Regions from separate parts of the Streptomyces sp. AC602_WCS936 genome, predicted to be linked through region 1. Evidence: riboswitches for the same ligand, from Rfam matches in the RefSeq annotation. Region 1 holds a riboswitch; each other region holds the start of a gene.

Region 1 (7,263 bases):
GCAGCTTCACGGTGTCGGGGCCGTCGGAGACCGTGAGCGACACCGAGTCGTTCTTGCGGATGCGGGTGCCCACACCGGGGTCGGTGCTGATGACCTTGCCGCGCTCCACGGTGTCGCTGTAGGCGTGCTCGACCTTGCCGACGTCCAGCCCGGCGTCCTCCAGCCGGTCCCGGGCCTGCGCCTCCGTCTTGGACACCAGCGCCGGCACCTTGGTGAACTGGCCGGAGTTGATGTACCAGACGCCCGTGCCGACGCCGAGCACCAGCAGGACGGCGATGACGATCGCCAGCGGGCCGCGCCGCAGCTGAGGGCGTCGGCGCCCGGGCGGGGCCGCCGGGGGAGCGGTCAGCCGACTGGTGCGGTGCATCCCGTCGGCGTCCGCGGGGAAGGCGCCGTCCGGGCCGTCGCCGTCGCCGTCGTCCTCGTTGACGGGCAGCGGCCGGGGCATCGTCAGCGCGCGGGGGATCACGCTCGTGCGGTCCTCCGCGTTGTCGTGCTCCCCGGCGAGCGCCTGCGGCGGCACCGCGTCCAGCTGCTCCTCGGTGAGCGCGGCTCGGGCCTCACGGGTCTGCGCGAGCAGCGCCACGGCGTCGTGCGGCCGGATCTCCGGGTTGCGCGCGGTCGCTGAGGCGACCAGCTCGTCCAGCTCGTACGCCATCCCCGGCACCGCGGCCGACGGCGGCGGCACGTCCTCGTGCAGGTGCTTGTAGAGGACCTGGGCCGGGGAGTCGCCCTCGTGCGGCTTGCCGCCGGTCAGCATCTCGTACAGCACGACGCCGCACGCGTACACGTCGACCCGGGGGTCGGCCGCGCCCTGCTCGATCTGCTCGGGCGCCAGGTAGGAGACGGTGCCGAGGACGGAGCCGGTGGTGTTGGTGACCGTGTCCACGGCCCGGACCAGTCCGAAGTCGGCGACCTTGACCCGGCCGTCGTCCCCTATCAGCACGTTCTCCGGCTTCATGTCCCGGTGCACGAAGCCGGCCCGGTGCGCGGCGCCCAGCGCGGCCAGCACCGGCTCCAGGATGTCCAGCGCGGCCCGCGGCCTGAGCGCCCCGCGCTCGCGCAGCACGTCACGCAGGGTGCAGCCGGCGATGTACTCCATCGCCAGGTAGACGTACGCCCCCTCGGCTCCCTGATCGAACACCTGCACGACATTGGGATGGTCCAGCCGGGCGACCGACTTCGCCTCGCGGATGAAGCGCTCCACGAAGGTGGCGTCGGTCGCGAGCGTAGGGTGCATCACCTTCAGCGCGAGCACGCGGTCCAGGCGGGTGTCCACGGCCCGGTAGACCGTGGCCATCCCACCGACCGCGATCCGCGCCTCTACGCGGTACCGGCCGTCGAGCACCTGCCCGACGAGAGGGTCCTGAAGGGTCGTGTCCACGCAGCGAGTCTACGAGCCACCACGGACACCCGACGCCGCCGTCACCGATCGGCCCCGGTACTGCAGCGCACCTGTGACGCTTCCCACGCACGAGCACTCGAGTAGCCGCCCACGCACGGTCGGCCGCCGACGGCGCTCGACCCCCACGGGCGAGGCCCACCTCTTGCCCGACTGGAAACGGGTGGTGCGCGGGTGGGAGACCAAGACCCCAGGACAGCGCAGGCTCACTGAAAAGCGGGCCGCTCCGGATCCAGCACCGCAAGGCCCTCCGCAGGAGACGACGCCTCGGCGAACCGCCGCCGCGGAATCCGCCCCGCCCGCCGCGCGCAGCGCCCCGCCTCCACGGCGAACCGCATCCCCTCCGCCATCAGCACCGGTTCCTGCGCCCGCGTCACCGCCGACGCCAGCATCACCCCCGCACACCCCAGCTCCATCGCCAGCGCCACGTCCGACGCCGTACCGGCCCCCGCGTCCAGGATCACCGGCACGCGCGCGTGCTCCACGATCAGCTCGAAGTTGTGCGGGTTGCGGATGCCCAGCCCCGACCCGATCGGCGACCCGAGCGGCATGATCGCCGCGCACCCGACGTCCTCCAGCTTCCGCGCGAGGACCGGGTCGTCGTTGGTGTACGGCAGCACCGTGAACCCGTCGTCGACCAGCGTCTCCGCCGCGTCCAGCAGCTCGATCGGGTCCGGCAGCAGGGTGCGCTCGTCGGCGATGACCTCCAGCTTCACCAGGTCGGTCCCGAGCGCTTCGCGCGCGAGCCGCGCGGTGAGCACGGCCTCCCCGGCGGTGAAGCAGCCTGCCGTGTTCGGCAGCACCCGGATGCCGAGCTTCTCCAGCACCGACAGCACCGACCCGTGCACCGAGGCGTTCACGCGCCGCATCGCGACGGTCGTGAGTTCCGTGCCGGACGCCACCAGCGCCCGCTCCAGGACGTCGAGGCTGGGCGCCCCGCCCGTACCCATGATCAGGCGGGACCCGTAGGTCGTACCGCCGAGGACGAAGGGATCGTCGGCCATGGTCAGCCTCCTTGCACAGCGGTGAGGACTTCGACGCGGTCGCCGTCGGCCAGCGCGGTGGCGGCCCACCGCGCGCGCGGGACGACGGTTTCGTTGAGTGCGGCGGCCACTCCGGACGGCGCCGTGGTGAGCGTGCCCACCAGGGCGTCCAGGGCCGTGCCGGGAGCCACCTCGCGCGGCTCGCCGTTGACGGAGATGTTCATGCGGACTGCTCCGAGAGTTGCGGGAGTGCGGGAACCGCGGGGTCGGCGCCGAAGCGGCGGGGCGTGAAGGGACGGCCCTCCTCCGGGAGCTCCCCCGTGGCCAGGGCGTGCGCCATGACGTCACCGGTGACGGGAGTCAGCAGGACGCCGTTGCGGTAGTGGCCGGTGGCCAGCAGCAGGCCGTCCAGGGCGGTCGGGCCGAGCAGCGGGGCGTTGTCCGGGGAGCCGGGGCGCAGACCCGCGCGGGTCTCCGTCAGGGGCAGCTCGGTGATGCCGGGGACCAGCTCGTGGGCGTCGCGCAGCAACTCGTAGACGCCGCCCGCGGTGACCGTCGTGTCCCAGCCCAGCTCCTCGCTGGTGGCGCCGACGACCAGCTCGCCGCTCTCCCGGGGCACCAGGTAGACGGCGTTGCCGCGCACCACGGCACGCACCGTCCGGTTCAGCAGCGGCCCGTGCGCCCGCGGCATCGTCAGCCGCAGCACCTGCCCCTTCACCGGCCGCACCGGCGGCAGTACGTCCTGAGGCACGCCCGTGAGCCGTCCGCTCAGGCTGCCGCCCGCCAGCACCACCTGCCCGGCCGCCAGCACGGTGCCGTCGGCGGTGACGATCCCCGTGGCCCGTTCGCCGCCGTGCCCGACGGTGAGCCGGTCGGCCCACACCCGGTGGAGGACGACGCCCGCGCGTTCGCAGGCGGCGACCAGCGCGGCGGCCAGGCGCCGCGGGTCGATCTGGTGGTCGCCGTCCACCCGGAGCCCGCCGCGCACGCCAGGCGCGAGCATCGGTTCCAGGCGCCGGCACTCACGCCCCGACAGCCACTCGGACTCCAGGCCCGAACGCTGCTGGAGCGCGTGCAGCTCCCGCAGGTGGGCGCGGTCGTCGGCGTCCAGCGCCACGGCGAGGGTGCCGCAGCGGCGGTAACCGAGGTCATGGCCCGTGACGTCCGCCAGCTCGGCGGCGAACTCCGGGTAGCGGCGGGCCGAGGCGAGGTTCAGGGCGAGCAGCGTCTGCTCGCCGTAGTGCAGTTCCGTGACGGCGGCCAGCATTCCGGCCGCCACCTGGGCGGCGCCACCGCCCGGTTCGGGGTCCACCAGGGCGGTGGCGAGCCCGCGCTGCGCGGCCCGCCACGCCGTGACCAGGCCGATGATCCCACCCCCGACGACGAGGACGTCAGGTGTACGGGACGACGAGTGCGGTGGTGACGACATGGGCGTCCAGCCCCTCCCTTCGCCGGCATGACCCGGATCAGGTTCGTACGGTCGGAGGCCGCCAGCCTCCCTCTCAGCCCGGTGCGTCCGGGCTCCCGCGAGTGCCTTACGTTGGCCACCCTAGCCCGCAGCACATCGCACTCGTAAGGGAGCCTCCGCCCGTGGCACGCTCGCTCGACGGTCTGGTCCTCGCCCCCGTCGCCGACCAGGCGCCCGGCCAGGTGGGCACCCGGACCCGCTTCACCTACCACGAGCAGGACGGCGCCGTGTGGGCCGAGTACGCGGGCGGTGACGTCGTGCGCGGCCACCTCGTGGGCACCCGGGAGGGCGACCGCCTGGACTTCCGGTACGTGCAGCTCAAGGCCGACGGCAGCACGTCGTCGGGGCACTGCGTGTCGACCGTCGTGGAGCTGTCGGACGGGCGGGTGCGGCTGGACGAGACCTGGGAGTGGGAGTCGCAGCGGGGCAGCGGGACGAGCGTTGTGGAGCAGGTCACCGCGCACGAGCACTGACCGGCGATGTGCCGGGTGTCTAAGGTGATCAGGTGAGCGAGCAGACGCAGGAGCGGACCCCGGAGCGCCGCGTGGTCGTCGTGGGCGCGGGCATGGCGGGGGTGCAGACCGCGGTCGCCCTGCGCGAGCAGGGCTTCACCGGCCCCGTCACGCTGATCGGCGCCGAGCCGCACCAGCCCTACGACCGTCCCCCGCTGTCCAAGGCCGTCCTGCTCGGGACCGCCGAGGGCTCCGCCTTCGACGTCGACTTCGAGGCGCTCGGCATCACCCTGCGGCTCGGCTGCGAGGCCCTGGGCGTCCGCCCCGCCGAGCACGTCCTCGACACGTCCGAGGGACCCCTGCCGTACGACTGCCTGGTCCTGGCGACCGGCGCGGAACCGTTGCGGCTGCCCGGCGCCGAGGGCGTGCCCGGCGTGCACCTGCTGCGCACCCTGGACGACGCCGAACGGCTGCGCCCGGTGCTCGCCCGGCAGCACGACATCGTGGTCGTCGGCGCGGGCTGGATCGGCGCCGAGTTCGCGACCGCCGCGCGGGAGGCGGGTTGCGCGGTGACCGTGGTGGAGGCCGCCGACCGGCCGCTGGCCGGCGCACTGCCCGCCGAGGTCGCCGCCCCGATGGCGCGGTGGTACGCGGAAGCCGGCGCCGTCCTGCGCACGCACGCGCGCGTGGAGCGCGTCGAGCCCGGCGAAGGACCCGGGGAGTCCGGTCACGTGGTGGTCCTGGACGACGGTTCGCGGCTGCCCGCCGGCGCGGTCGTCGTCGGCATCGGCGCCCGGCCCGCCACCGCCTGGCTGGCCGGCTCCGGGATCGCCCTCGGCGCGCACGGCGAGGTCGTGGCCGACGACCGCCTGCGCACGTCCGCCACGGACGTGTACGCGGTCGGCGACTGCGCGTCCTTCCCCTCCGGCCGCTACGGGGAGCGGCTGCTGGTGCACCACTGGGACAACGCCCTCCAGGGCCCGCGCACGGTCGCCGCCGACATCGTCGGCGCCGCCGCCGGCGAGGTCCCCGAGGCCTACGATCCGGTGCCGTACTTCTGGTCCGAGCAGTTCGGCCGCTTCGTGCAGTACGCCGGTCACCACACGGCCGCCGACGCGACCCTGTGGCGCGGCGACCCGGCGTCCGCCGCCTGGACGGTCTGCTGGCTGCGCGAGGACCACCTGGTCGCCCTGCTGGCGGTGGGCCGCCCCCGGGACCTGGCGCAGGGCAGGAGGCTGATCCAGGCGGGCACGGCGATGGATCCGCGGCTGCTGACCGACCCGGCGAAGCCGCTGAAGGCGGCCACGGCGTAGTCCGGTTTCCGACTGTCAGTGCCAGATGGCAGGCTTGAGGCGTGACCGAGATTGACGCAAAGATCGATGCTCTCGTGCCTGCCTGGCTCACCGTTCCCGACATCGCCGAGATGCTCGGCGTCGAGGTGACCCGCGTGCGCCAGCTGATCAAGGAAGGCCAGCTCATCGCCGTACGCCGCGGCGAGAACCGCGCACTGCACATCCCGGCGGCCTTCATCGACGGGGACAAGGTCGTCAAGGGCCTGGTCGGGACCCTGACGCTGCTGCGGGACGACGGCTTCACGGCCGAGGAGATGCTGGAGTGGCTCTTCACGCCCGACGAGTCCCTGCCCGGCACCCCCGCGCAGGCGCTGAGCGAGAACCGTGGCACGGAGGTGAAGCGCCGCGCCCAGGCGCTCGCCGTCTGATCTGATACCCCGGGCGCCGGGGGTCCGCCTCGTGGCGGCGCCACCGCCGCGTCGTACCTTGGGCGGCGTATCCCTGCGAAGCTCCGTCCGGGAGTCGCAGGGCGTCGCAGTCCGTTAGCCGAGGTGTGCGGCCCACCGCGGGCCGCACACCGCACACCTGGGGGGACACCCGCATGCCCGACACCGCCGCGACCGCACGCGCCCGGCTCGCCGACGCCCGGCTCTACCTGTGCACGGACGCCCGCCGCGACCAGGGCGACCTGCCCGAGTTCCTCGACGCGGTGCTGGCCGGCGGCGTCGACATCGTGCAGCTGCGCGACAAGGGCATGGAGGCGGCCGAGGAACTGGAGCACCTGAAGGTCCTCGCCGACGCCTGCGCCCGCCACGGCAAGCTCCTCGCGGTCAACGACCGCGCGGACGTCGCCCACGCTGCCCGCGCCGACGTACTGCACCTCGGGCAGGGCGACCTCCCGGTGCCCGCCGCCCGCGCGATCCTCGGCGACGACGTGCTCGTCGGCCGCTCCACCCACGCCGAGTCCGAGGCCGCCGCCGCGGCCGTCCAGGACGGTGTGGACTACTTCTGCACCGGCCCGTGCTGGCCGACCCCCACCAAGCCCGGCCGCCACGCACCCGGCCTCGACCTGGTCCGGTACACCGCGTCCCTGGGCACCGACCGCCCCTGGTTCGCCATCGGCGGCATCGACCTCGGCAACCTCGACGAGGTGCTGGAGGCCGGTGCCCGCCGCGTCGTCGTCGTCCGGGCGCTCACCGCGGCGGACGACCCGGGCGCGGCGGCGGCCGAGTTCGCCAAGCGGCTGCGGGAGGCCTAGGTGTGCTGTGGGTGCCGCGGGCATGTGTCCAAGGGGTGGACAACAACTCGACAATGCGGACAAATATCCCGCATCCGGTTGGGTGACCGCCACCCCCTGGCTAACCTGCCCGTATGGCCCTCGGAACCGCATCCACCAGGACTGATCGCGCACGCACCGTGCGTGACATGCTCGCCACCGGCAAGACGACGTACTCGTTCGAGTTCTCGGCACCGAAGACGCCCAAGGGCGAGAAGAACCTGTGGAGCGCGCTGAGGCGGGTCGAGGCGGTCGCCCCGGACTTCGTTTCCGTCACCTACGGCGCCGGCGGTTCCACGCGCGCGGGCACGGTCAAGGAGACCCAGCAGATCGTCGCCGACACCACACTGACCCCCGTCGCCCACCTCACGGCGGTCAACCACTCCATCG
Region 2 (7,263 bases), on a different contig from region 1:
CCGCCGCCGACGTCAAGAAGCTCCGCGAGCTCACCGGCGCCGGCATGATGGACTGCAAGAAGGCGCTGGACGAGGCCGAGGGCAACGTCGAGAAGGCCGTCGAGGCGCTCCGCATCAAGGGCCAGAAGGGCGTCGCCAAGCGCGAGGGCCGCTCCGCCGAGAACGGCGCCGTCGTCTCGATCATCGCCGACGACAACACCTCGGGTGTCATCGTCGAGCTGAAGTGCGAGACGGACTTCGTCGCCAAGGGTGACAAGTTCCAGAACGTCGCCACGGCCATCGCCGAGCACGTCGCCAAGGCCGCCCCGGCCGACATCGAGGCGCTCCTCGCCTCCGAGATCGAGCCCGGCAAGACCGTCCAGGCGTTCGTGGACGAGGCCAACGCCAACCTCGGCGAGAAGATCGTCCTGGACCGCTTCGCGCAGTTCTCCGGCGGCTTCGTGACCGCGTACATGCACCGCACGATGCCCGACCTGCCCCCGCAGATCGGTGTCCTCGTCGAGCTGGACAAGCCGAACGCCGAGATCGCCAAGGGCGTCGCCCAGCACATCGCCGCCTTCGCGCCGAAGTACCTCTCCAAGGACGAGGTCCCGGCCGAGGTCGTCGAGTCCGAGCGCCGCGTCGCCGAGGAGACCACCCGCGCCGAGGGCAAGCCCGAGGCCGCCCTGCCGAAGATCGTCGAGGGTCGCCTCAACGGCTTCTTCAAGGACGCCACCCTGCTCGGCCAGCCCTACGCCCTGGACAACAAGAAGTCCGTCCAGAAGGTGCTGGAAGAGGCCGGTGTCACCCTGAAGCGCTTCTCGCGCATCAAGGTCGGCATCTGAGTCCGTACCGCGACGGACGCCCGACCCCGGTAGGGTCGACAGCAGTCGTCGGCGCCGTACGCGCATGCCGAGGCGCACGCGCGCGCGGCGGCGGACGACAGCAGATCTGACGAGGAGGCCATTGCCGCGTATGGGATGCGAAACACGCCCCCACCGGCAGTGGCCTTCTTCGTGTGTGTGACCACGTAAAAGAGGCGAGATCTCCATGACCACCAATGCCGAGAAGAGCGACGACGGCAAAGTACGCGGCCGCTTCATGCTGAAGCTGTCAGGAGAGGCCTTCTCCGGCGGTGGGGGCCTGGGCGTCGACCCCGACGTGGTGCACGCCATCGCCCGCGAGATCGCGGCCGTCGTACGCGACGGCGCTCAGATCGCCGTCGTCATCGGCGGCGGCAACTTCTTCCGCGGCGCCGAACTGCAGGTGCGCGGCATGGACCGCGCCCGCTCCGACTACATGGGCATGCTCGGCACCGTGATGAACTGCCTGGCCCTCCAGGACTTCCTGGAGAAGGAGGGCGTCGACTGCCGCGTGCAGACCGCCATCACCATGGGCCAGGTCGCCGAGCCGTACATCCCGCTGCGCGCCGTGCGCCACCTGGAGAAGGGCCGCGTGGTCATCTTCGGCGCGGGCATGGGCATGCCCTACTTCTCCACCGACACCACCGCCGCCCAGCGCGCCCTCGAGATCGACGCCGAGGCCCTGCTCATGGGCAAGAACGGCGTGGACGGGGTCTACGACTCCGACCCGAAGACCAACCCGGACGCCGTGAAGTTCGACGCGCTCGGCTACGGCGAGGTCATCACCCGCGACCTGAAGGTCGCCGACGCGACGGCCGTCACGCTCTGCCGCGACAACAGCCTCCCGATCGTGGTCTTCGAGCTGCTGAAGGAGGGCAATATCGCCCGCGCCGTCAAGGGTGAGAAGATCGGCACGCTTGTGGGTGACCAGGGCAGTCGGGACTGACCGGAGAAGCACCCCCCGTCCGTGGACACCACCTGTCCGGGGGACGGACGGGACGGGACCGGGCCGGGGGATGGACAATGTCCCGCCGGTCGGGAACCGTGCAGGAAGAACGCGACGCAGCCGGCCGCAGCTCCGACAGGGGACCGCAGCCGGGCCTACTCAAGACACGCAGGAGCAAGTGGTGATCGAAGAGACCCTCCTCGAGGCCGAGGAGAAGATGGAGAAGGCCGTCGTGGTCGCCAAGGAGGACTTCGCCGCGATCCGCACCGGCCGTGCGCACCCGGCGATGTTCAACAAGATCGTGGCCGAGTACTACGGCGCGCCGACGCCGATCAACCAGATGGCCTCGTTCTCCGTGCCCGAGCCGCGCATGGCCGTGGTGACCCCCTTCGACAAGACGGCCCTGCGCAACATCGAGCAGGCGATCCGCGACTCCGACCTGGGCGTCAACCCCAGCAACGACGGCAACATCATCCGGGTGGTGTTCCCCGAGCTCACCGAGGAGCGCCGCCGCGACTACATCAAGGTCGCCAAGGGCAAGGGCGAGGACGCCAAGGTCTCGATCCGCTCCGTGCGCCGCAAGGCCAAGGACGCGATCGACAAGCTCATCAAGGACGGCGAGGTCGGTGAGGACGAGGGCCGCCGTGCGGAGAAGGAGCTCGACGACACCACCGCCAAGTACGTCGCCCAGGTGGACGAGCTCCTGAAGCACAAGGAAGCGGAGCTGCTCGAGGTCTGATGAACGACTCTTCCTGGGGAGCGCCGCCACAAGCCGGGTACTGGGGGCCGTCCGACCGGGGACCTGTCCAGGGGGCTGCCCCGGCGGGTCCCGCGTACGATGCGCACTACGCGCAGCAGACTCGCCCCATGCCCATCGTGCCCGACGTACCCGAACACGGCGGAGACCAGGACGACGACCAGGGGGCCGCTCGGCTGAGCGGTCCCCTGTTCGACGACAGCCAGTCGGCGCAGCCGTATGCGGCGGCGCCGCGGAATCCGGAGCCCATGCCCGACGCCCCGCAGCCGGCGCAGCCCCTGCCGCAGCCGCCGAAGAAGAGCGCGGGGCGCGACCTGGGTGCCGCGATAGGGGTCGGCCTCGGACTCGGCGCGGTGATCATCGCGTCGTTGTTCGTGGTCAAGGCCGTCTTCGTCGGCGTGATCGCGGTCGCCGTCGTGGTGGGCCTGTGGGAGCTGACCAAGCGGCTCGATGAGCGCAAGGGCATCAAGGCGCCCCTCGTGCCGCTCGCCGTCGGCGGCGCGGCGATGGTCGTCGCCGGCTACGTACGGGGTTCCGAGGGCGCGTGGGTCGCCATGGCGCTCACGGCACTGGCGGTGCTGGTCTGGCGGATGACCGAGCCGCCGGAGGGGTATCTCAAGGACGTCACCGCGGGCCTGTTCGCCGCGTTCTACGTGCCGTTCCTCGCCACGTTCGTCGCGATGATGCTGATGGCGGACGACGGCGCCTGGCGTGTCCTGACCTTCCTGGTCCTCACCGTCGTCAGCGACACCGGGGCGTACGCCGTCGGCTGGCGCTTCGGCAGGACCAAGCTCGCCCCGCGCATCAGCCCCGGCAAGACCCGCGAGGGCCTGCTCGGCGCGGTCGCCTTCGCGATGGCGGCGGGCGCGCTGTGCATGCAGTTCGCGATCGACGGCGGCACCTGGTGGCAGGGCCTGGTCCTCGGCCTCGCGGTCGCCGTCAGCGCCACCCTCGGCGACCTCGGCGAGTCCATGATCAAGCGGGACCTCGGCATCAAGGACATGGGCACGCTGCTGCCGGGCCACGGCGGCATCATGGACCGCCTGGACTCCCTGCTGCCGACGGCGCCGGTGGTGTGGCTGCTGCTGGTGATCTTCGTCGGGTCGGGCTGAGGGCCGGTCGTCAGCCAGTGACCGAGCTCCGCCGCCCAGTTGGTGGCGGGGCTCGGTCCTGCCAGGCCACAGGGGGGAAGCATGTTCAGAAACCGACGGAAGAGAACACCGTCGTGCGACTGGTGCGACGCACCGGTGTCACGGCCCCGACGCTGGAGAAGGCGCCAGTACTGCGGCCCGGCACACCGCCGCAGGAGCCGGGTCGTCCGGGCCGTCCTGAACTTCCTCGACGGGATCACGTCGTGATACGCGTCCCACCTCGACGGCCTAATCGCCCCGGTACCGATCTGCGACACTGGGAACGTCATGCCTAAGCCCGGAGAACTCACATTCGTCGCCCCCCGCGGAGCCAAGAAGCCGCCGCGGCACCTCGCCGACCTCACGCCCGCCGAGCGCAAGGAGGCCGTCGCCGCAATCGGCGAGAAGCCGTTCCGCGCCAAGCAGCTCTCGCAGCACTACTTCGCGCGGTACGCGCACGACCCCGAGCAGTGGACCGACATCCCGGCCGGTTCCCGCGAGGGGCTCCGGGAGGCACTGCTGCCCGAGCTGATGTCGGTCGTGCGGCATCTTTCGACCGACCAGGGCACCACCCGCAAGACGCTGTGGAAGCTGTTCGACGGGACCCTCGTCGAGTCCGTCCTCATGCGTTACCCGGACCGGGTGACCATGTGCATCAGCTCCCAGGCGGGCTGCGGCATGAACTGCCCGTTCTGCGCCACCGGCCAGGCCGGCCTGGACCGCAACCTGTCGACGGCCGAGATCGTCCACCAGATCGTGGACGGCATGCGGGCGCTCAGGGACGGCGAGGTCCCCGGCGGGCCGGCCCGGCTCAGCAACATCGTGTTCATGGGCATGGGCGAGCCCCTCGCCAACTACAACCGGGTCGTCGGCGCCATCCGCCGCCTCACCGACCCCGAGCCGGACGGACTCGGCCTGTCCCAGCGCGGCATCACCGTCTCCACGGTCGGCCTCGTCCCGGCGATCCACCGCTTCACCGGCGAGGGCTTCAAGTGCCGCCTCGCCATCTCCCTGCACGCCCCCGACGACGAGCTGCGCGACACCCTCGTGCCCGTGAACACGCGGTGGAAGGTGCGCGAGGTGCTGGACGCCGGGTTCGAGTACGCGGCGACGTCGGGACGCCGGCTGTCCATCGAGTACGCCCTGATCCGCGACATCAACGACCAGGCCTGGCGCGGTGACCGGCTGGGACGGCTGCTCAAGGGCAAGCCGGTGCATGTCAACCTGATCCCGCTCAACCCGACGCCCGGCTCCAAGTGGACCGCCTCCCGGCCCGAGGACGAGAAGGCGTTCGTGGAGGCGATCGCGGCGCACGGTGTGCCGGTGACCATCCGGGACACCCGTGGCCAGGAGATCGACGGGGCGTGCGGCCAGCTCGCCGCGAGCGAGAGGTAACCTGACCGGCGGAAGTACGACCTGACAGAAATCACATCTTCATATTCCGACAGGGGAGCGCCACAGCGCTGAGAGTGCGGCACCGGCCGCAGACCCTCCGAACCTGGCCCAGGTCATTCTGGGTAGGGAGATCGGTCACCACTCGAGCTGTTGCGCCCTGCCCGGGACCCTCGCCAGGGGTTCCGGGCGGGGCCGCGTCTTCTCCTGGTCACCCAGGAGGAATTCAGTGAGCATCACCAAGAAGGTCACCGCCCTCGCCGTCGGGCTGGGCATGGCCGGCGGCCTCGCCGCGTGCGGATCGTCGTCCGACGGGGACGGCGGGGGTTCCGGCGACTCCAAGACCGTGACCCTCGTCAGCCACAACTCGTGGGCCGTCTCGAAGGACGTCATCGCCGCCTTCGAGAAGAGCTCCGGCTACAAGGTCGAGGTCCTGGAGGACGGCGACGCCGGGCAGGCCGTCAACAAGGCCATCCTCACCAAGGAGAACCCGCAGGGCGACGTCTTCTTCGGCGTCGACAACACCCTGCTGTCCCGCGCCCTCGACAACGGCCTGTTCCAGCCGTACGAGGCGAAGGGGCTCGACCAGGTCGACGCCGCGTACCGGACCGACACCGACCACAAGGTCACGCCCGTCGACACCGGCGACATCTGCGTCAACTACGACAAGGCGTACTTCAGCGAGCACGGGCTGACCCCGCCGGACTCCTTCGACGACCTGGTCAAGCCCGAGTACAAGGACCTGCTCGTCACCGAGAACGCGGCCGGTTCCTCGCCCGGCCTGGGCTTCCTGCTCGGCACCGCCGCCGAGTACGGCGACGAGGGCTGGCAGGACTACTGGAAGAAGCTGAAGGCGAACGGCGTCAAGGTCGTCGACAGCTGGGAGCAGGCGTACAACGAGGAGTTCTCCGGCTCGTCCGGCGGCAAGAAGGCCAAGGGCGACCGGCCGCTCGTCGTCTCCTACGCCTCCTCGCCGCCCGCCGAGGTGATCTACGCCGACCCGCAGCCGGACACCGCGCCGACGGGCGTCGCCCAGGGCACCTGCTTCCGCCAGATCGAGTACGCCGGCCTGCTGAGCAACGCCCAGAACCCGGAGGGCGGCAAGGCGCTCCTCGACTTCATGCTGAGCAAGCGGTTCCAGGAGGACCTGCCGCTCAACATGTTCGTGTATCCGGTGCGCAAGGACGCCGCGATCCCCGAGTCCTTCCGGAAGTTCGGTCCGCCGGCCGAGAACCCGCGGACCATGGACCCGGCGAAGATCGCCGACAACCGCGATCAGTGGGTCAAGTCGTGGACCTCGCTCGTCGTGAGGTGAAGCGGGCGGAGCGCGTGGAGCGCGTGAGGACCGTGCGCGGGAGCGCGGCGCGGCTCGGTCTGATGGCCGTGCCCGTCGCGTTCTTCGCGGCGTTCTTCGCCTACCCCGTCGCCGCGATCGTCGCGCGCGGACTGAAGGTCGACGGGGCCTGGCAGCTCGGGCGGATCGGGGAGGTGCTCGGGCAGTCCGACGTCCGGCAGGTGCTGTGGTTCACCACCTGGCAGGCGCTGGCCTCCACCGCGCTCACCCTGCTGATCGCCCTGCCCGGCGCCTACGCGTTCGCCCGCCTCGACTTCCCCGGCAAGCAGGTGCTGCGGGCCGTGGTGACCGTGCCGTTCGTGCTGCCGACGGTCGTCGTCGGCACGGCGTTCCTGGCGCTGGTCGGCCGCGGCGGGCTGCTCGACGAGCTGTGGGGCCTCAGGCTGGACACCACGGTGTGGGCGATCCTGCTCGCGCACGTCTTCTTCAACTACGCCGTCGTCGTCCGCACCGTCGGCGGCCTCTGGTCGCAGCTCGACCCGCGCCAGGAGGAGGCCGCGCGGATGCTCGGCGCCTCGCGGCTGACGGCCTGGCGGCAGGTGACGCTGCCCGCGCTCGCGCCCGCCGTGGCCGCCGCCGCGCTGATGGTGTTCCTGTTTACCTTCACCTCCTTCGGCGTCGTCCAGATCCTCGGCGGGCCCGCCTTCTCCACCCTGGAGGTGGAGATCTACCGGCAGACCTCGCAGGTCTTCGACCTGTCCACGGCCGCCGTACTGACGCTGGTCCAGTTCGTGGCGGTCGCCGCCGTCCTCGCCGTGCACGCCTGGACGGTACGGCGGCGGGAGACGGCCCTGCGACTGGTGGACGCGGCCACGATCGCGCGCCGCCCGCGCGGCACCGGG
Region 3 (7,263 bases), on a different contig from region 1:
GCCCGCCGCTACGGACTGCGCGTCCCGGAGGACCTGCTGCTGGTCTGCTGCAGCGAGTCCACCGTGTACGCCAGTACCGAGCCGCCCATCACGACGTTGTCCCTGAAGCCCCGCCGTATCGGTACGGCGGTGATCCAGGTCCTGATCGACGCCATCGAAGGGCTCGCCCAGGACCAGCCGGTCGAACAGGTGATACCGACCGAGTTGATCGTCCGGACGTCTTCGCAGCGCCGCCCGCCCCGGACGACGGTCAGCCCGCCGCGGTCGCCCGAGCGCGAGTAGGACCGCCGCCCGGCGCGCCCGGAGCACGGTCGTGCCACCGTCGCGGACGGGCGAAGCCGGGCCCAATCGGGGCGAAAGCCGCGGTGAACCGGAGTCCTGTTCTGATTCACCACCCCTGGGTCATCACACAGCGCGATCCGCATTCCTATGATGGGCCCACACACCGCGGGCCGCTGCGACCAGGCAGTCCGAAGCGGTGCAGATGCGGCGCGATGGTGGAGGGGTCGATGACTCAGGGGGCCGGTCAGGGACCCGAGGTGCAGCGGACGGCGACGGTGCGCGACTTCCGGGTGCCCGCGTACGTCCACGAGGCCGCTCCGTACGCCGCCCCTGGACCGCAGGCGAGCGAGGCCGCCCCGCCGTCCGAGGAGGGGCACGAGGAGGCTCTTCCGGACGGGTACACGCCCACCCAGCGAGATCTGCCCGTCATCCGTCGGGGTGACACGGTCCAGGTGACCGTCGACCCGGAGCCGGTCCAGGTGACACAGTCCGCCACGGGACAGGGCCCGCTGTTCGTGGTCGGCGACGTGCACGGCTACCTCGACGAGCTGGTGGCCGCCCTGCGGGAGAAGGGCCTCATCGACGCGGGCGGCCAGTGGTGCGCCGGCACCACGCGGCTGTGGTTCCTCGGCGACTTCACGGACCGCGGCCCCGACGGCATCGGCGTCATCGACCTCGTGATGCGGCTGTCCGCCGAGGCCGCCGCGGCCGGTGGCTACTGCAAGGCGCTGATGGGTAACCACGAGCTGCTGCTGCTGGGCGCCAAGCGGTTCGGCGACACGCCCGTCAACTCCGGCGCGGGCACCGCCACCTTCCAGGCGGCCTGGCTGCTGAACGGCGGCCAGAAGACCGACATGGACCGCCTGCAGGATCACCACCTGCAGTGGATGGCCCGACTCGACGCCATGGAAGAGGTCGACGGCCATCTCCTGGTCCACTCGGACGCCACCACCTACCTCGACTACGGCCGTTCCATCGAGGAGGTCAACGACACCGTCCGCGAGGCGCTCACGCGCAACGACGCGGAAGAGGTGTGGGACCTGTTCCGCAAGTTCACCAAGCGCTTCTCCTTCCGCGACGAGGGCGGCGCCGACGCCGTGCGCTCCCTGCTGGATACGTACGGCGGCACCCGGATCGTTCACGGCCACAGCCCCATCCCCTATCTGTTGGGCGAGGTCGGCTCCGAGGACGGCGAGGACGACACCCGTACCGCGGTCGAAGGACCTCACGTCTACGCGGACGGGCTGGCCATCGCGATGGACGGCGGCGTGACCATGGCCGGAAAGCTGCTGGTCCAGCAACTGCCGCTCGAATCCTGACCGTTCGCCGAACGGGCATTTCGGCGGCGGCCTCCTCACAGGTCGGCACCCAATTTCTGGAAACCCCCTGTCACCCTCCACCGTCACCGCTCTACCATCGGCTTATCCGTAGCAGGCTCCCCTCCGTTTCTGCCCGACGGCTCGTTGGCATGCGAGCCCCAAGCCCTACGGAGCATCGGGGGATGCACATGAACAGCGTTCCGCAGCACCTGCCGAACGAGGACCGCCAGGAGTACGAGCGGATCCTCGACGAGGCGCTGCGCTCCGCACCACGCCGCCCGGAGCTGGCCGCTGTCGGACAGCGGCTCAACTCCGAACAACTGCGCACCATGGCACTCAGCGCCACCGCCCTCATCACCGCGGCGGCCACCACCGAGTACCAGCACTACGTCAAGGTCCGTGAGGAACTGCGCCACCCGGCGCCGTCCGCCAAGGACCCGGCCACGCGCGGATCCGGCTCCGAGGAGCAGGGTCCGGGCGCGGCAGGACTCGCCGCCACCATGGGCGAGGTCGCCGAGGCGACCGGTGCGGGGGCCGTGGCCGTCGTCGCCGTCCTGGCGCCCGTCCTGGCCGGCACCGCCGCAGCGATCTTCCTGCTCGTCGGTTACCTCCTGAAGGTGCTCGACCCGGGGCAGACCTTCGCGCAGACCATGCTCACCACCGGGTGGGTGTTCGGCGCCGTGACCGCGGTCGCGATCCTCGTCGCCGCGGTGGGTCTGCTGCTCACCGCACTGCGCAACCGCCCCTTCGCCGAGCCCGGCTTCTACGGCGAACTCGACGAGGAAGTGGTCCGGGCCAGGGACGCCTGGCACGAAGCCCTGCTGGAGCGGGGCATCCTGCCGTTCCTGCGGGAGGCACTCGCCGATCCGGGCGCCGCGGCCCTGCGCACGGGACCGGCGGCGCCGACGAGCCGCATGCCGCACCTCGGCTACGGCCGTCCGGGCTTCACGAGCCCCGGTGAGGGCACCGCCACCGGCCCGGGCCCGAGCTACTCGAGCCCGGACTACAGCAGCCCGGACTTCGGCGGCCCGGAACACCGGCCCGATTAGTCACCTCCCGGGCGCCGTACCCCCCTTGCCTTCGGGGGTACGGGGCACCGGGCCGGGTGACGTCAGTCGGCGATCGGCAGGTACACCCGGTTCCCGCTCGCCGCGAACTCCTTCGACTTCTGGAGCATCCCCTCGGCGACCTCCTCGGGAGACGCGCCCTCGGCGGCCGCACCACCGAACCGCTCCGTGATGCTCTGGCTGATCTTCATGGAGCAGAACTTCGGCCCGCACATCGAGCAGAAGTGAGCCGTCTTGGCAGGTTCGGCGGGCAGTGTCTCGTCGTGGAACTCCCGCGCCGTGTCCGGGTCGAGGGCCAGGTTGAACTGGTCCTCCCACCGGAACTCGAAACGGGCGTCCGACAGCGCGTCGTCCCACTCCTGGGCACCCGGGTGACCCTTGGCGAGGTCGGCGGCGTGGGCGGCGATCTTGTAGGTGATGACGCCGGTCTTGACGTCGTCACGGTTGGGCAGGCCCAGGTGCTCCTTGGGCGTGACGTAGCAGAGCATGGCCGTACCCCACCAGGCGATCATCGCGGCACCGATGCCGGAGGTGATGTGGTCGTAGGCGGGCGCGACGTCGGTCGTCAGCGGGCCGAGCGTATAGAACGGAGCTTCATCGCAGATCTCCTGCTGAAGGTCGATGTTCTCCTTGATCTTGTGCATCGGGACGTGGCCCGGGCCCTCGATCATGGTCTGTACGTTGTAACGCTTGGCGATCGTGTTGAGTTCCCCGAGCGTGCGCAACTCCGCGAACTGCGCCTGGTCGTTGGCGTCCGCGATGGAGCCCGGCCGCAGGCCGTCACCGAGCGAGTAGGTGACGTCATAGGCGGCGAGGATCTCGCAGAGCTCCTCGAAGTTCTCGTACAGGAAGGACTCCTTGTGGTGCGCCAGGCACCACGCCGCCATGATCGACCCGCCGCGCGAGACGATGCCGGTCTTGCGATTCGCGGTCAGCGGTACGTACGCCAGGCGCACACCGGCGTGGACCGTCATGTAGTCCACGCCCTGCTCGGCCTGTTCGATGACCGTGTCCTTGTAGATCTCCCAGGTCAGCTCCTCGGCCCGGCCGTCGACCTTCTCCAGGGCCTGGTAGAGCGGCACGGTCCCGATGGGGACGGGGGAGTTGCGCAGCACCCATTCGCGCGTGGTGTGGATGTTGCGGCCGGTGGACAGGTCCATGACCGTGTCGGCGCCCCACCGGCTCGCCCAGGTCATCTTCTCGACCTCCTCCTCGATGGAGGACGTCACCGCCGAGTTGCCGATGTTGGCGTTGACCTTCACCAGGAACCGCTTGCCGATGATCATCGGCTCGATCTCCGGGTGGTTGACGTTGGCGGGCAGCACGGCTCGGCCCGCCGCGATCTCCTCGCGGACCACCTCCGGCGCCACGTTCTCCCGGATGGCCACGTACTCCATCTCCGGCGTGATCTCTCCCCGGCGTGCGTACGCGAGTTGCGTGACCGCGCTGCCGTCCCGGCCGCGGCGCGGCTGGCGCGGGCGGCCGGGGAAGACGGCGTCGAGGTTGCGCAGGCCGCCACGCGGCGAGGTGTGCTTGATTCCGTCGTCCTCGGGGCGAACGGGACGGCCCGCGTACTCCTCGGTGTCACCGCGGGCGATGATCCAGTTCTCCCGCAGCGGCGGCAGCCCCCGGCGGACATCGGTGTCGACGAGCGGATCGGTGTACGGGCCCGAGGTGTCGTAGAGCGTGACCGACTTCCCGTTGGTGAGGTGCACCTGACGGACCGGCACCCGCAGGTCGGGGCGCGAGCCCTCGACGTACGCCTTGTGCCAGCCGATGGACTTCCCGGCCTCCACGGTCTCCTCCTGGGCGGAGTTCTGAGCGGAGGCAGGCGTGCGTGCGTCCTTGATGGTCATGAGACCTACTCCCTACGCCGGCATTACCCGGTAACAGGTTCGGCGGTCGACGCAGCGGCTTCCGTCTGACGACGCTTCGTGGGATACATCACTCGGGTTCGGTGACGTTTCCCGTGAAACATCGCTGGGACGGAGGTCAGCGCCCTCTCAGCCCGGTGCTCCGAGCTCCCGCGTGTACAAAGGTGCCTCCACGCTAGCGTCAATTCGGGCGCGGTGAACAGAGGGCCCCCCTCGTTCTTGCGATGATCGGTCGGTGACCACACCGCAGCATCCCCCCTTCCCACCGCACGAACCCCGCCGCGGACCGGGCACCGAGCACGGCGACAACCGCGGAGCCGGTCCGGCCTCACCCGGTCCTCACGGCGCGGGCGGAGACCGACATGACGCGGGGGGCGGGCACGGCTCGGGCGGTGGGCAAGGCCCTGGCGGCGGGCACGGTGCCGGCGGGGGCCATGGCTCGGGCGGCGGAGACGGGGGCGGTGGACACAGCCACTCGCACGCGCACAGTCATGGTCCGGCGGCGCCCGTCTCGCGGCATCTGCGGAAGGTCATCGCCGCGGTCCTCATCCCGTTCGCCGCGGCCGTGCTGATCGGCCTCGCGGTGCTGTGGCCGGGCGGAGCCCCGCCGCACGAACGCACCGGGGTCGGTTTCGACCGGCAGACGCAGCAGGCCACGGTCACCAAGGTGGTCGAGCTGAGCTGTCAGTCCGTGAACGCCTCGGGCGTTCCCCCGACCGGCGACACGTCCACCGCCGAGGGTTCCTCCGCGGTGCAGCGGGCGAACGGCGACTGCAAGCGGGCCACGATCCGCGTAGACAGCGGCAGCGACAAGGGCCGCACCTTCACCGAGATCGTGCAGCCGGACCAGTCACGGCAGTTGCACGAGGGCCAGAAGGTCGTGGTCGCCTACGAGCCCTCCGCGCCCGAGGACCTGCAGTATTCGGTGACCGACATCAACCGCCGTGTCCCGATGGCGCTGCTCGCCGGCATCTTCGCCCTCGCGGTCGTGGTCGTCGGCCGTCTACGGGGTCTCATGGCCCTGGTCTCGCTGGCCGTCAGCTTCCTGCTGCTCAACTTCTTCATGCTGCCCGCGATCCTGCAGGGATCGAACCCGCTGCTCGTGGCGGTGATCGGATCCAGCGCCATCATGCTGATCGCGCTGTACCTGTGCCACGGTCTGTCGGCCCGCACGTCCGTGGCGGTACTGGGCACGCTCATCTCCCTGGTGCTGATCGGCGTGCTCGGGTCGCTGTTCATCGGCTGGGCCGCGCTCACCGGCAATACGGACGACAACACGGGCCTCATCCACGGCCTGTATCCGACGATCGACATGAGCGGCCTGCTGCTCGCCGGAGTCATCATCGGTTCGCTCGGTGTCCTCGACGACGTGACGGTCACCCAGACGTCGGCGGTCTGGGAACTGCACGAGGCCAATCCGACGCTGGGCCGGCGCGGGCTGTACCGCGCCGGAATCCGTATCGGTCGCGACCACATCGCTTCGGTCGTCAACACCCTGGTCCTCGCCTACGCGGGCGCCGCCCTTCCGCTGCTGCTGCTGTTCTCCATCGCGCAGAGCGGGGTGGGGACGGTCGCCAACAGCGAGTTGGTCGCGGAGGAGATCGTGCGCACCCTGGTCGGCTCGATCGGCCTGGTGGCGTCCGTTCCGGTCACCACGGCCCTCGCTGCCCTCGTCGTGTCGGCCGACCGGCCCGCCGACCACCCCGCGGCCCGGACCGCCGGAGCGGCACCGGGTTCGGGCCCGGCGCCCGTACGTGGCGGGCGGGGCCGGCGTCGTAAGCGCTGAGCCACCGACGGGAGCGCCCAGGTGAAGCGTTACGGCACGTGGAGGGATTCCTGCCGTAACGGTTCAGCCCGCGCTCTGTTCCTCCGCCAGGATGCGGTCCAGGGCCTCGTCGAGGTGGGCGTCGAAGTCGGCGAGCGCGCCCTCCTGGCCCAGCGGCACCAGTTTGTCGGTCCGGTCCAGGAACGCCACCAGAGGCGCCGCCGACGAACGGAAGAGCGCCTGGTCGTTTCCGACCTGAAGGCGGATCAGCACCTCGGCCAGCGGCTCCGGGTCGACGGGGGCGATGCGCACATCGCCGTCACCGCACGGCCGGCCCACCCCGTCCAGCAGCAACTCTCGGCCGAAGGCCCAGGTCACCGGCGCGTCCCCGGGCAGATGGAAGGTCAGTCGCACGGCATAGGGATCACAGGTCTCGTAGCGCAGCTCCACCGGGATGCGGAACGAGAGCTCCTCGGACACGAGAAAGCTCATCATGACCTCTGCCTGTACGGACTCGCCCATCGCACACCCGTCATTCGCCGTCGACTGTCCGGGAATCAAACCTCTAACACTGGTGGCATCTTGCTCAACGTACACACCAGATCACAAGGAGTGAGTTTTCAGATACTGATAGAGATCGCCAGTGACCCCAGAAGCCGCCCCACCTCGTCCTGCAAACGCTGGGCCGCGGGCAGCAGCCGGTCGGCCTGCTGGAGGGGCAGGGAAATGGCCATGGTGGCGGCCGTGGTGCCGACGGTGATCGGGATCGCCGCGCACACCGTCCCCAGGGCGTACTCCTGGCGTTCGACCACTGGGGCCATCCGCCGCATGCGTTCCAGCCGCTTCAGCAGGGCATTGCCATCACGCACCGTGTACGGCGTGACGGGCCGCACGGGGTAGCGGTCCAGATGGTCGCGGCGGGCATCGTCGTCCAGCTGCGAGAGCAGGCACTGCCC

What was found. Region 1 has a riboswitch for thiamine pyrophosphate ahead of thiO (glycine oxidase ThiO). Riboswitches for the same ligand answer to the same signal wherever they lie in the genome.
Region 2: it holds a riboswitch for thiamine pyrophosphate, as region 1 does, so the genes downstream of both, KUM03_RS10135 (thiamine ABC transporter substrate binding subunit) here and thiO (glycine oxidase ThiO) in region 1, are expected to answer to the same signal.
Region 3: it holds a riboswitch for thiamine pyrophosphate, as region 1 does, so the genes downstream of both, thiC (phosphomethylpyrimidine synthase ThiC) here and thiO (glycine oxidase ThiO) in region 1, are expected to answer to the same signal.

The regions. Positions count from the first base shown of each region.
Region 1 is NZ_JAGMUF010000090.1:712,077-719,339, forward strand. Features, by position in the region: gene pknB (Stk1 family PASTA domain-containing Ser/Thr kinase) at 1-1,384, opposite strand, end outside; gene KUM03_RS28595 (thiazole synthase) at 1,609-2,406, opposite strand; gene thiS (sulfur carrier protein ThiS) at 2,409-2,609, opposite strand; gene thiO (glycine oxidase ThiO) at 2,606-3,814, opposite strand; TPP riboswitch at 3,812-3,923, opposite strand; gene KUM03_RS28610 (hypothetical protein) at 3,976-4,326, shown strand; gene KUM03_RS28615 (NAD(P)/FAD-dependent oxidoreductase) at 4,359-5,618, shown strand; gene KUM03_RS28620 (Rv2175c family DNA-binding protein) at 5,660-6,025, shown strand; gene thiE (thiamine phosphate synthase) at 6,199-6,855, shown strand; gene metF (methylenetetrahydrofolate reductase [NAD(P)H]) at 6,969-7,263, shown strand, end outside.
Region 2 is NZ_JAGMUF010000021.1:34,467-41,729, reverse strand. Features, by position in the region: gene tsf (translation elongation factor Ts) at 1-824, shown strand, start outside; gene pyrH (UMP kinase) at 1,030-1,788, shown strand; gene frr (ribosome recycling factor) at 1,970-2,527, shown strand; gene KUM03_RS10145 (phosphatidate cytidylyltransferase) at 2,527-3,657, shown strand; gene rlmN (23S rRNA (adenine(2503)-C(2))-methyltransferase RlmN) at 3,964-5,070, shown strand; TPP riboswitch at 5,112-5,217, shown strand; gene KUM03_RS10135 (thiamine ABC transporter substrate binding subunit) at 5,297-6,382, shown strand; gene KUM03_RS10130 (iron ABC transporter permease) at 6,445-7,263, shown strand, end outside.
Region 3 is NZ_JAGMUF010000026.1:46,431-53,693, reverse strand. Features, by position in the region: gene KUM03_RS12040 (LacI family DNA-binding transcriptional regulator) at 1-282, shown strand, start outside; gene KUM03_RS12035 (metallophosphoesterase family protein) at 495-1,601, shown strand; gene KUM03_RS12030 (hypothetical protein) at 1,784-2,650, shown strand; gene thiC (phosphomethylpyrimidine synthase ThiC) at 2,713-4,524, opposite strand; TPP riboswitch at 4,517-4,706, opposite strand; gene KUM03_RS12020 (YibE/F family protein) at 4,778-6,328, shown strand; gene KUM03_RS12015 (SsgA family sporulation/cell division regulator) at 6,392-6,829, opposite strand; gene KUM03_RS12010 (helix-turn-helix domain-containing protein) at 6,928-7,263, opposite strand, start outside.